Linked DNA regions of Frankia casuarinae. The protein of the gene in region 1 interacts with the protein of each later gene in a pairwise test. Links are inferred from orthologs where the notes say so. Each region holds a gene or a part of one and is shown on either strand. Other genes may lie near its edges.

The links. The genes of interacting proteins can lie anywhere in the genome.
Region 2: the proteins of recO (region 1) and recR interact in binary tests that used the Escherichia coli proteins (3 or more experiments, as listed by UniProt). The link is inferred for Frankia casuarinae from one-to-one orthologs.

The regions. Positions count from the first base shown.
Region 1 is NC_007777.1:1,517,013-1,521,601, reverse strand. Bases 1,651-4,502 are described here. They hold recO (DNA repair protein RecO), read right to left. Parts: upstream 3,517-4,502; coding sequence 2,785-3,516; downstream 1,651-2,784. Other genes in these bases: era (GTPase Era), read right to left, coding at 3,720-4,502; FRANCCI3_RS06385 (isoprenyl transferase), read right to left, coding at 1,699-2,496; FRANCCI3_RS06390 (antibiotic biosynthesis monooxygenase), read right to left, coding at 1,651-1,675. Outside these bases: FRANCCI3_RS06395 (glycine--tRNA ligase), read right to left, coding at 1-853; more of FRANCCI3_RS06390, read right to left, coding at 1,127-1,650; more of era, read right to left, coding at 4,503-4,589. UniProt on the Escherichia coli protein: Involved in DNA repair and RecF pathway recombination.
Region 2 is NC_007777.1:306,452-311,085, reverse strand. What follows is about bases 997-3,893. They hold recR (recombination mediator RecR), read left to right. Parts: upstream 997-2,093; coding sequence 2,094-2,693; downstream 2,694-3,893. Other genes in these bases: FRANCCI3_RS01330 (hypothetical protein), read right to left, coding at 2,801-3,409; FRANCCI3_RS01340 (YbaB/EbfC family nucleoid-associated protein), read left to right, coding at 1,602-2,078; FRANCCI3_RS01345 (DNA polymerase III subunit gamma and tau), read left to right, coding at 997-1,543. Outside these bases: more of FRANCCI3_RS01345, read left to right, coding at 1-996; FRANCCI3_RS01325 (hypothetical protein), read left to right, coding at 4,016-4,468; FRANCCI3_RS01320 (zinc-dependent alcohol dehydrogenase family protein), read right to left, coding at 4,614-4,634. UniProt on the Escherichia coli protein: May play a role in DNA repair. It seems to be involved in an RecBC-independent recombinational process of DNA repair. It may act with RecF and RecO.

The DNA of each region.
Region 1 (4,589 bases):
GGCCGAGCTCCTCGCGACGGTCCCGCCACAGCGTCGCGACCTCCCGCGACAGTCCACGCATCTGCGCGAAGGAGGTGGCCCGCTCGGTGGTAGAGACCGCGCCCCGGGAGTCGAGGATGTTGAAGGCGTGCGAGCACTTCAGCACGTAGGAGTGCGCGGGGACGGGCAGCCGGGCGTCGATGAGCCGGCGGGCCTCGGCGGCGTAGTCGGCGTAGAGCCGGCGCACGGTGTCGATGTCGGCGTCGTCGAGGTAGTACCGGGACATCTCGTACTCGGCCTGGCCGAACACCTCGCCGTAGGAGATGCCGGGGGCGTAAGCGATCTCGCTGAAGTGGCGGACGCCCTGCAGGGCCATGAGGATGCGTTCCACGCCATAGGTGATCTCGACGCTGACGGTGTCGAGCGTCTGGCCACCGGCCTGCTGGAAGTAGGTGAACTGGGTGATCTCCAGGCCGTCGAGCCAGACCTCCCAGCCCAGCCCCCAGGCACCGAACGCGGGCGAGGCCCAGTTGTCCTCGACGAACCGGACATCGTGGGCGGCGGTGTCGATGCCGAGCGCCGCGAGGCTACCCAGGTAGAGCTCCTGGGGGTTACCCGGATCCGGTTTGAGGATGACCTGGAACTGGGTGTGGGTCTGCAGCCGGTTCGGGTTGTGGCCGTAGCGGGAGTCGTCGGGACGGACCGAAGGTTCGACGTACGCGACCCGCCACGGCTCCGGTCCGAGCACCCGCAGCACCGTGGCTGGGTTGAGCGTACCGGCGCCGACCTCGGTGTTGAACGGCTGTACGATCATGCAGCCGCGGTCGGTCCAGTAACGGGTCAGCGCCAGCAGCGCGTCCTGCATGGTCAACATCGAGCGAGCCTCGGCATTTCGCTGTCGCGGTCACGAGTGGTGCGGGACACCCCGGCTCCGGGGACCGGACACCGGTCCGCCGGCGACCGGTGTCCGAAGAGAGCGGTCAGGCGATCAGGGAGGGGACTGTCCACGGGACATCGACACTCCGAATCCATGATCCATAGATTCATGATCAATAGATCTGCAAATCATAGATCCACAATCCATAGATCGTAGATTCCATGATGCTGAGTCGAGGCTACCGGTACCCACCGACAATCCCGCGGTTGGTCACGGCCGGCCGGCGCCCGGCGCACCGACGGAGCGCGGCGGCTCGCCGGGGGCCGCGGTGTCGGCGTCCGGCGTACGGTCGGACCGATGGGTCCGCGCCGAGCCGCCCGGCCCGTCCACCGACACCAGCACCTCGAAGGTGCCAGGCCCGTCAACCGCGAAGACGAGCAGCGGCGTCAGCGCGTATCGCACCTCGAAGGCGGACAACGCGCGACGCCACGCGCCCGGCCCGTCCCACTCGGTGGTCATCAGCCACGAGCCGGGTTCGTCGAGCGCCTGGGCGATCCGCCCACCACGAAATCCCGGGGCCCGGGCGAGCGCGTCAAGCGCCGGACGTGCCGCCGCGGCGAACCCCGCCCCGCCCGGCACGGCGTCCCCCGGTACGGCGTCCCCGGGCACGGCGAAGGCGATCTGGGCGACGACCGGAGCACCGGCCGTCGGCGCCGCCCAGTCGGGCACGGTGGAAGCGTCGGGTCCGGTCGGAACGTCGGGTCCGGTCGGAACGTCGGGCACGGTCGGAACGTCGGGCACGGTCGGAACGTCGGGCACGGTCGGAACGTCGGGCACGGGCATCAGACGTGATGGGCGACGGTTCCGCCGTAGCGCCGGTCCCGTCGGGCGAAGTCCTCACAGGCGGACCACAGATCGCGCCGGTCGAAGTCCGGCCAGAGCGTCTCGACGAACGAGAACTCGGCATAGGCGGCCTGCCAGAGCAGGAAGTTGCTGAGCCTCTGCTCCCCGGAAGTCCGAATGACGAGGTCCAGATCGGGCATGTCGGGCTCGTCCAGGTAACGGCCGATGGTCGCCTCATCGATCCGATCGACGCGCAGCCGGCCCTCCCGCACGTCCCGGGCGATCGCCGCCGCGGCATCGGCGATCTCGGCCCGGCCGCCGTAGTTCACGCACATCACCAAGGTGAGCCGGTCGTTGTCACGGGTACGTTCCTCGGACGACTCCAGCCGCCTGATCACGTTCCCCCACAGCCGGGGACGACGACCCGCCCAGCGAACCCGCACACCGAGCGCGTGCATGTCCTCGATGCGCCGGCCGAACACCCCGTCGGTGAAGCGCATCAGGAACGCCACCTCGTCCGGTGACCGTTTCCAGTTCTCCGTGGAGAAAGCGAACACCGACAACCATCGGACCCCGAGCTCGATCGCGCCCTCGACGCAGTCGAACAGGGCGTCCTCGCCGGCCTCGTGTCCTTTTGTTCGCGCCAGCCCGCGCATCTTCGCCCACCGTCCGTTGCCGTCCATGACGATGCCCACATGCCGCGGGACGAGACGCGACGGCAGGACCGGAGGTCGCGCGCCGGAGGGATGGGGATGCGGATCGCGAAACCGCGTCTTCACACCATTACGCAGCGCCACCGCCTACCTCCCCGCACCCGTCCGGGGCGGCTTCACGCCGCAATCCGTCCTGCCGGTCCCAGCCATCACCACATCGTCCCCCCGTCGGCGCCGGGTCGCGCCGGACGCACCCACCGCCGCTTTCCGCCTCACCATGTCCGTCCTCGTCCTTCCGCCACGGCCCGTCCCACCGCCGTCCCGCTCTCATGGTCCCGTTCCCCGGCGGTCGCACCCAGGCCGCCCGGCCCGCCTCGCCGGGATGACCGTCCCGGCCCACACGCAAGACCTCCACCACGGCGCCCGGCCGCGTCACGCCCTCTCCAGATAAGGCAGTGCGCGAAGCCCGCGTTCGAGATGCCACTGGAGATAGGCGGCGGCGATGCCACCGGCCTCCCGCCGGGCGCGGGCGTCACTGACCAGTGCACCGTCCCAGTCACCGCGCAACAGATCCGCGAGCAGCCGCACCGCACCCGCGGACACCGACGCCGCACCGTGCGGGCGACATTGCGGGCACACTACGCCGCCGCCCGGCACGGACAACGACAGGTGCAGCCCGGGCCCACCGCAACGCGCGCAGTGGTCCAGGGCCATCCCATACCCGGACACCGCGAGCGCCCGCAACAGGAACGCGTCGAGGACGAGCGCGGGTGGGCGCTCGTCGCCGGCGAGCGTACGCAGACCACCCACGAGCAGGAGGAACAGCCGCAGGGCGGGCTGGCGTTCCTCGCTGGTCAACCGCTCGGCGGTCTCGAGCATCACCGCGGCCGCAGTGTACCTCGGGTAGTCAACGGCGATCGTGGCGCCGTAGGGAGAGATGATGTCCGCCTGGGTGACCGTGTCCAGCGCCCGGCCGGAATGCAGCAGCAGATCGACGTACGTGCCCGGCTCCAGCCGCGACCCGAACCGCGAGGACGTCTTGCGGACACCCTTGGCGACGGCCCGCACCCGACCGGTCCGACGGGTGAGCACGGTGATGATGCGGTCGGCCTCGGCGAGGGGGGCCGTGCGTAGGACGACACCTTCGTCGCGATACACCGGCACCCGCCCATGGTTGCACGGTCCCGAGTTCATGCGGTGAAGCGAGGTCGCCCGGCAGATGGCCGGTACCGGCCGGATGTTCTCCTGAGGAACCCGCAGGACATCCCGGTCCATAGCCGGGGGGTAGGTATGGCAGTACATTGCGGCATGGATGCGGCATGGATGCGGTGCTGACGGCGCCTCGGTGGGGCCGGCGGCGAGCCGGCTCAGAACCCCAGGCGACGCAGCTGGCGCGGATCGCGCTGCCAGTCCTTGGCGACCTTGACATGTAGATCGAGGAAGACCGGGGTACCGAGCAGCGCCTCGATCTGCGTGCGGGCGCGGGAACCGACCTCCTTGAGGCGGGATCCGCCGGTCCCGATGACGATCGCCTTCTGGCTGGGCCGCTCGACGAAGACGTTCACCCGGACGTCGAGGAGAGGACGCTGCGCCGGCCTGCCCTCCCGGGAGACCATCTCCTCCACCACGACGGCGAGCGAGTGCGGCAACTCGTCGCGGACCCCCTCCAACGCGGCCTCACGGACGAGTTCGGCGACCATCACCTGTTCCGGTTCGTCGGTCAGCTCCCCACCGGGGTACAGCGCGGGCCCGGCGGGCAGCCGGGCGACAAGCACGTCGGCAAGCACGGCGACCTGGTAGGAGCGCACCGCGCTGACTGGAACGATGTCACTGAACTCGCCGAGCCCGGCGATCTCGAGCAGGCGGGCGCCGATCCGATCGGGATCGGCGACCCGGTCTGTCTTGGTGAGGATGGCGACCACCGGGGTGCGCTTGGGCAGCCGGGACAGCTCCTCGGCGATGAAGCGGTCCCCCCGGCCGACCGGCTCGTCCGCGGGCATGCAGAAACCGACGACGTCGACCTCGGACAGCGTGGCCCGCACCACGTCATTGAGCCGCTGCCCGAGCAGCGTGCGCGGCCGGTGCAACCCCGGGGTGTCGACCAGGACGAGCTGGGCGTCGTCGCGGTGGACGATGCCGCGGATGGCGTGCCGAGTGGTCTGTGGTCGCCCGCTGGTGATGGCGACCTTCGTCCCTACCAGCGCGTTCGTCAGCGTCGACTTGCCGGCGTTGGGTCG
Region 2 (4,634 bases), 1.2 Mb from region 1 along the record:
GGACGCGGACGCCCGCGGCCTGCTGGAATCCTTCTCCCCCGACCAGATCGACCGGATGCGGGCGCAGACCACCCGGATGGGCCCCGCCGAGCTGTCCCGGACGGCGGACGTCCTGCACAACGGCCTGGTCGAGATGCGGGGGACGGCGAGCCCACGGCTGATACTGGAACTGATCATGGCCCGTGCGTTGCTGCCCACGGCGTCGACCGACCCGGCCGCGCTGCTCACCCGGTTGGAGCGGCTGGAACGGCGGGCCGTGCTCGGCGGGGAAGAACCGGAGCCGGGCCCCCCGGCCCCGCTGCCGGTCGGCCGGGCTCCCGCGCCGGTCCACCCGCCCGCCGCGGACCCGGAGCCCATGCCGCTGGCAGTCCGGGCATCCGCTCGGACCGGACCGGTGTCTCGACCGGCGGCGGGCCCCCAGCCTGGTTCGCCGGGTCCCGCGTTCACGTCGGGTGATCGCCCCTCGGGCCCGGCAGGTGTTCCGGGCACGGCCGGCACGCCCGGGACCGGGCGGATCGACGCCGCCGGCCTGCGGATGCTGTGGGACGAGCTTCTCGCGCTCGCCGGCCGCCACAGCCGGAAGACGCATGCGATCCTGAAGGATCACGCGACCGTTGCCGACGTTCGGGGCGACGAGGTCGTGCTGGCCTTCGCCACCCCGACGATGGGCCGGATGTTCGGGCAGGGGAACAACGCCGAGCTGTTCTGTACGGTACTGGCGGAGAGACTCGGCGGGACCTGGCGGGTCACCGTCGCTCCCGCGGGCGGATCTGGTCGCGGCAGCGGGCGGCCCGCAGCGGGTCCCGGTCCGGGCGGCGGTGGCTACTCCGGCCCGCCCGGTCCCTCCAAGGCCTCGGGGTTCGCCGGCTCGGGCGGAGCCCCCGGGCCCACCGGCCAGGCGGGAGCATCCCGCTCACCGGCACCAGCACCGGCGCCGGCACGGGCCGCCGGCCCGGCAGGACAATCCTCCGGCCCCTCCTGGGGCCCGCGGCTGGATCCGCCCGTCGGCGCCGAGAACCGCGCCGTCTCGCCGGGATCCCCCCGAGCCATGCCCGGCCAGATGCGCGGACCGGCGGGGTTGTCCCCCGACACCGGGAACGGCTACGGCGGCTCCACCGACGGAACCGAAGGCGGCACGACAGACCCCGGCCGCGGCCCGGACGGCTACGGCGACCCCCGCGAACACGGCGACCCCCGCGAACACGGCGACCCCCGCGAACACGGCGACTCCCACGGCGCCGGGCACGGTTCCACCGGCCCGGGCCCCGGCCCCGAGGGCGGCCCCGGCCCCGAGGGCGACAGGCCCTGGTCCGCCACGGGCCGGGACGGCTCGTCGCCCGGACCGGCGAACGGGGTCGCCGCCGCTGCCAGCGCACCTCCCGCCGGGGACGAGCCGGGTCCGCGGCGCGAGGACGAGCCGTCCCTCGACGACGAGGCCGTCCCGTCCGGTCCCGGCGGGGCCCGCGGGGGCGAGGAGGCCGCCGTGTCCCTGCTACGGAGCGGACTGGGTGCCACGATCATCGAACAGATCTCGTCCGGCTGATCTCGTCCGGCTGAAGGAACAGATCTCGTCCGGTTGAAGGAGACGTAGGCTCATCGACATGTCTAACCCACAGAACCGCGCCGGGAGTGGGGCCTCCGCCGGGGGCGGGGCGCTGGGGCAGCTCTTCGAACAGGCGCAGAAGATGCAGGCCGCGATCCTCGCCACCCAGGAGGACCTCGCCACCGCCCGGGTGGACGGGACGGCCGGCGGCGGCCTGGTCCGCGCCACCGTCAACGGCGGCGGGGAACTGGTCGATCTGACGATCAGCCCCGAGGCGGTCGACCCCGAGGACACTGAGACGCTCGCGGATCTGATCCTCGCGGCGGTCCGTGACGCGACCACGAATGCCCACAAGCTCGCCGCCGACCGGATGGACGCGATCACCGGTGGCCTCGGCGCGGGCGGCCCGGCAGGTCCGGGTGGCGCCGACGGACTCGGTGGACTCGGTGGACTCGGTGGACTCGGTGGCCTGCTGTCCGGTGGCGGCCTCGGAGGCCCCCCTCCGGGTGGCCCGGGCCTTCCCGGGCTCGGCTGACAACCGGCGGCACCGGTGTACGAGGGCATCGTCCAGGATCTGATCGACGAGCTCGGGCGGCTGCCCGGCATCGGTCCCAAAAGTGCCCAGCGGATCGCGTTTCATCTGCTGGCCGCCGACCCCGTGGACGTCCGCAGGCTGGCCACCGCCCTGACCGAGGTCAAGGAGAAGGTCCAGTTCTGTCGGAGTTGCTTCAACGTGGCGCAGTCGGAACTGTGTCGGATCTGCTCCGATCCCCGCCGCGATCCGAGCTCGATCTGTGTGGTCGAGGAACCCAAGGACGTCGTGGCGATCGAACGCACCCGCGAGTTCCGGGGGCGGTACCACGTGCTCGGGGGCGCGATCAATCCCATCGGCGGTGTCGGTCCCGACGACCTGCACATCCGGGAACTCGTCGCCCGCCTGGCGGACGGCACGGTGACCGAACTGATCCTCGCCACCGATCCGAATACCGAGGGTGAGGTCACCGCATCCTACCTGGCCCGGCAGATCGCTCCGATGGGCCTGAAGGTCACCCGCCTCGCCAGCGGCCTGCCCATGGGCGGTGACCTCGAATGGGCGGACGAAGTGACCCTGGGACGCGCCTTCGAGGGACGCCGCGTCGTCAGCGCCTGACACCCCGGCCTGCTGTCACCCGGTCCCACCCCGAAGCCACCCGGCTCCACCGGTCCGCCACCGGGTCCGCCGGTCCGCCACCGGGTCCGCCGGGGCCGCTGCAGCCGCTAGAACCCCAGGATGGGGGCATAAGCCGAGCTGGGAATCGAGGCCAGGGCCAGCAGGACCACGCTGACGTCAAGGTGGTCGGCCTCGGCACTGAACACGGCGTGTAATCCTCTGGTGCGGTAGATCCGTACCTCGGGATCCCGGACGACCTGTACTCCGAAGACGTTCGTCGCCCGTAGCCACCAGACCCGCCCGGCCGCCCGGACCCTGACCTGACGGGCGTCCCGGCGCAGCCCGGTCGTGAGCCGGGCGAGTCGGGTGGCCGGCAGGCAGGGCTGATCCAGATAGCCGATGATGTCCCGGTCGGAGCCGTGCACCACCAGCCGGACCGGCCGGGCCGCCGAACCCGGCTCGACGAGGTCGGCCTCCGCCGCGATCTCCCGGTCCCGCGGATACATCTCGGCCGCCCAGATCCCCTCACCGTGCAGGACCCGTTTACCCTGCGGGCCAGCCCCCGGATGGCCGCGGGGCACCATGCCGCCGATGATCCGCCCGGCCCCTTCCAGCCGCCACGCGACGGAGACGACCACCCCCGACGGCACCGGCGTGGCCAGGTCGCAGACGGCTGGTAGGTGGCACATGCGTAGATCACGGACGCGCCTATCCATCCACACCGCTCAGGTCTCCAGCGCCGCGGTGCCCCGGACCCACGCCGCCGCGGTGCCCCGGACCGCCCGGCGAACCGCCATCCTCACCGGAGGACATCCCGGTAGCTTCCCGCACCAACGCCACCCAAACCTCAAAATTGATCACTCTGAGTTATCTCCTTCACGCTACAGCAGCCCTTCATCCATGGATTGCCGCCGAGTCGCTCCGCTACGCGCCCAGATGCTACGAGGCGCGCCGATCTACCCATGATGCGCATTCGCCCGAGCATCTGCGCGGGCATTCGACGAATTCGTCGGCTCGCGCGTCGGCGTGGGAATCGGCCGGAGCATCGACGAACGCATCGAGACGGGCGGCAGCAAGAGCATCCAGAGAAAGGTGGGACGGCGTCCGCGCGCACCTTCGCGCGAGCATCGGACACCCGGATCCGATCCCGGGAGCGGTGGTACCCGCGCCCCCAAACACGGAGACCACCGGGCGACCACTGATGGTGACCACCGAAAGGCCCCACCATCACCCCGCGGTACGCATCCTCCAATCGGGACGTCAGGGTAGGGGGTACCCGGCGAACGCTCTGCCGTCCGTCTGCCACCAGGAGGTCCTGAAGCATGATCATCAGTTCACATGTCGGGGCGGGCGCTTTCGTGGGCATGGCGATCCGGCACCCGGTGTCCGCCCTCGCCGCCGGCTTCGTCTCACACCTGGTCATGGACGCGTTGCCCCACTGGGGAACGGGTCCGAACACCGAGCCGGAATGGTTGCCGATCGCACGCAAGGACGGCGTGGCGGGACTCGCGGCCATGGCCTTGTTGACGGCGTCCGCCCCCGCCGGGCGCCGACTCGCCGTCCTCGCCGGCATGACCGGTGCCTGCCTACCGGACACCGACAAGGTGGGCCGGTACTTCGTCGGGGTGAGTCCCTGGCCGAGCCGGTTCGACCGTTTCCACGAAGCGATCCAGAACGAGGCCCGACACCGCCTGCCGCGCGAGATTGCGACGGCCGCCGTACTGACCACCGCGGGCACCCTGCTCCTGCGCCGACTCGCGACCCGCGGCGACTGAACGCGGAAGCTCAGCGCGCATCCCCCGGCAAGGTCGCCAAACCTCCGGGCCCTTCCGGATCCCGGGCCCTTCCGGATCTACGAACCAGATCCGGAAGGGCCGGCATCGGCAGGAAGGCCCGGCACCGACAGGACAGGCAAAACGGTCAGGGCAGCAGCACGGCCGC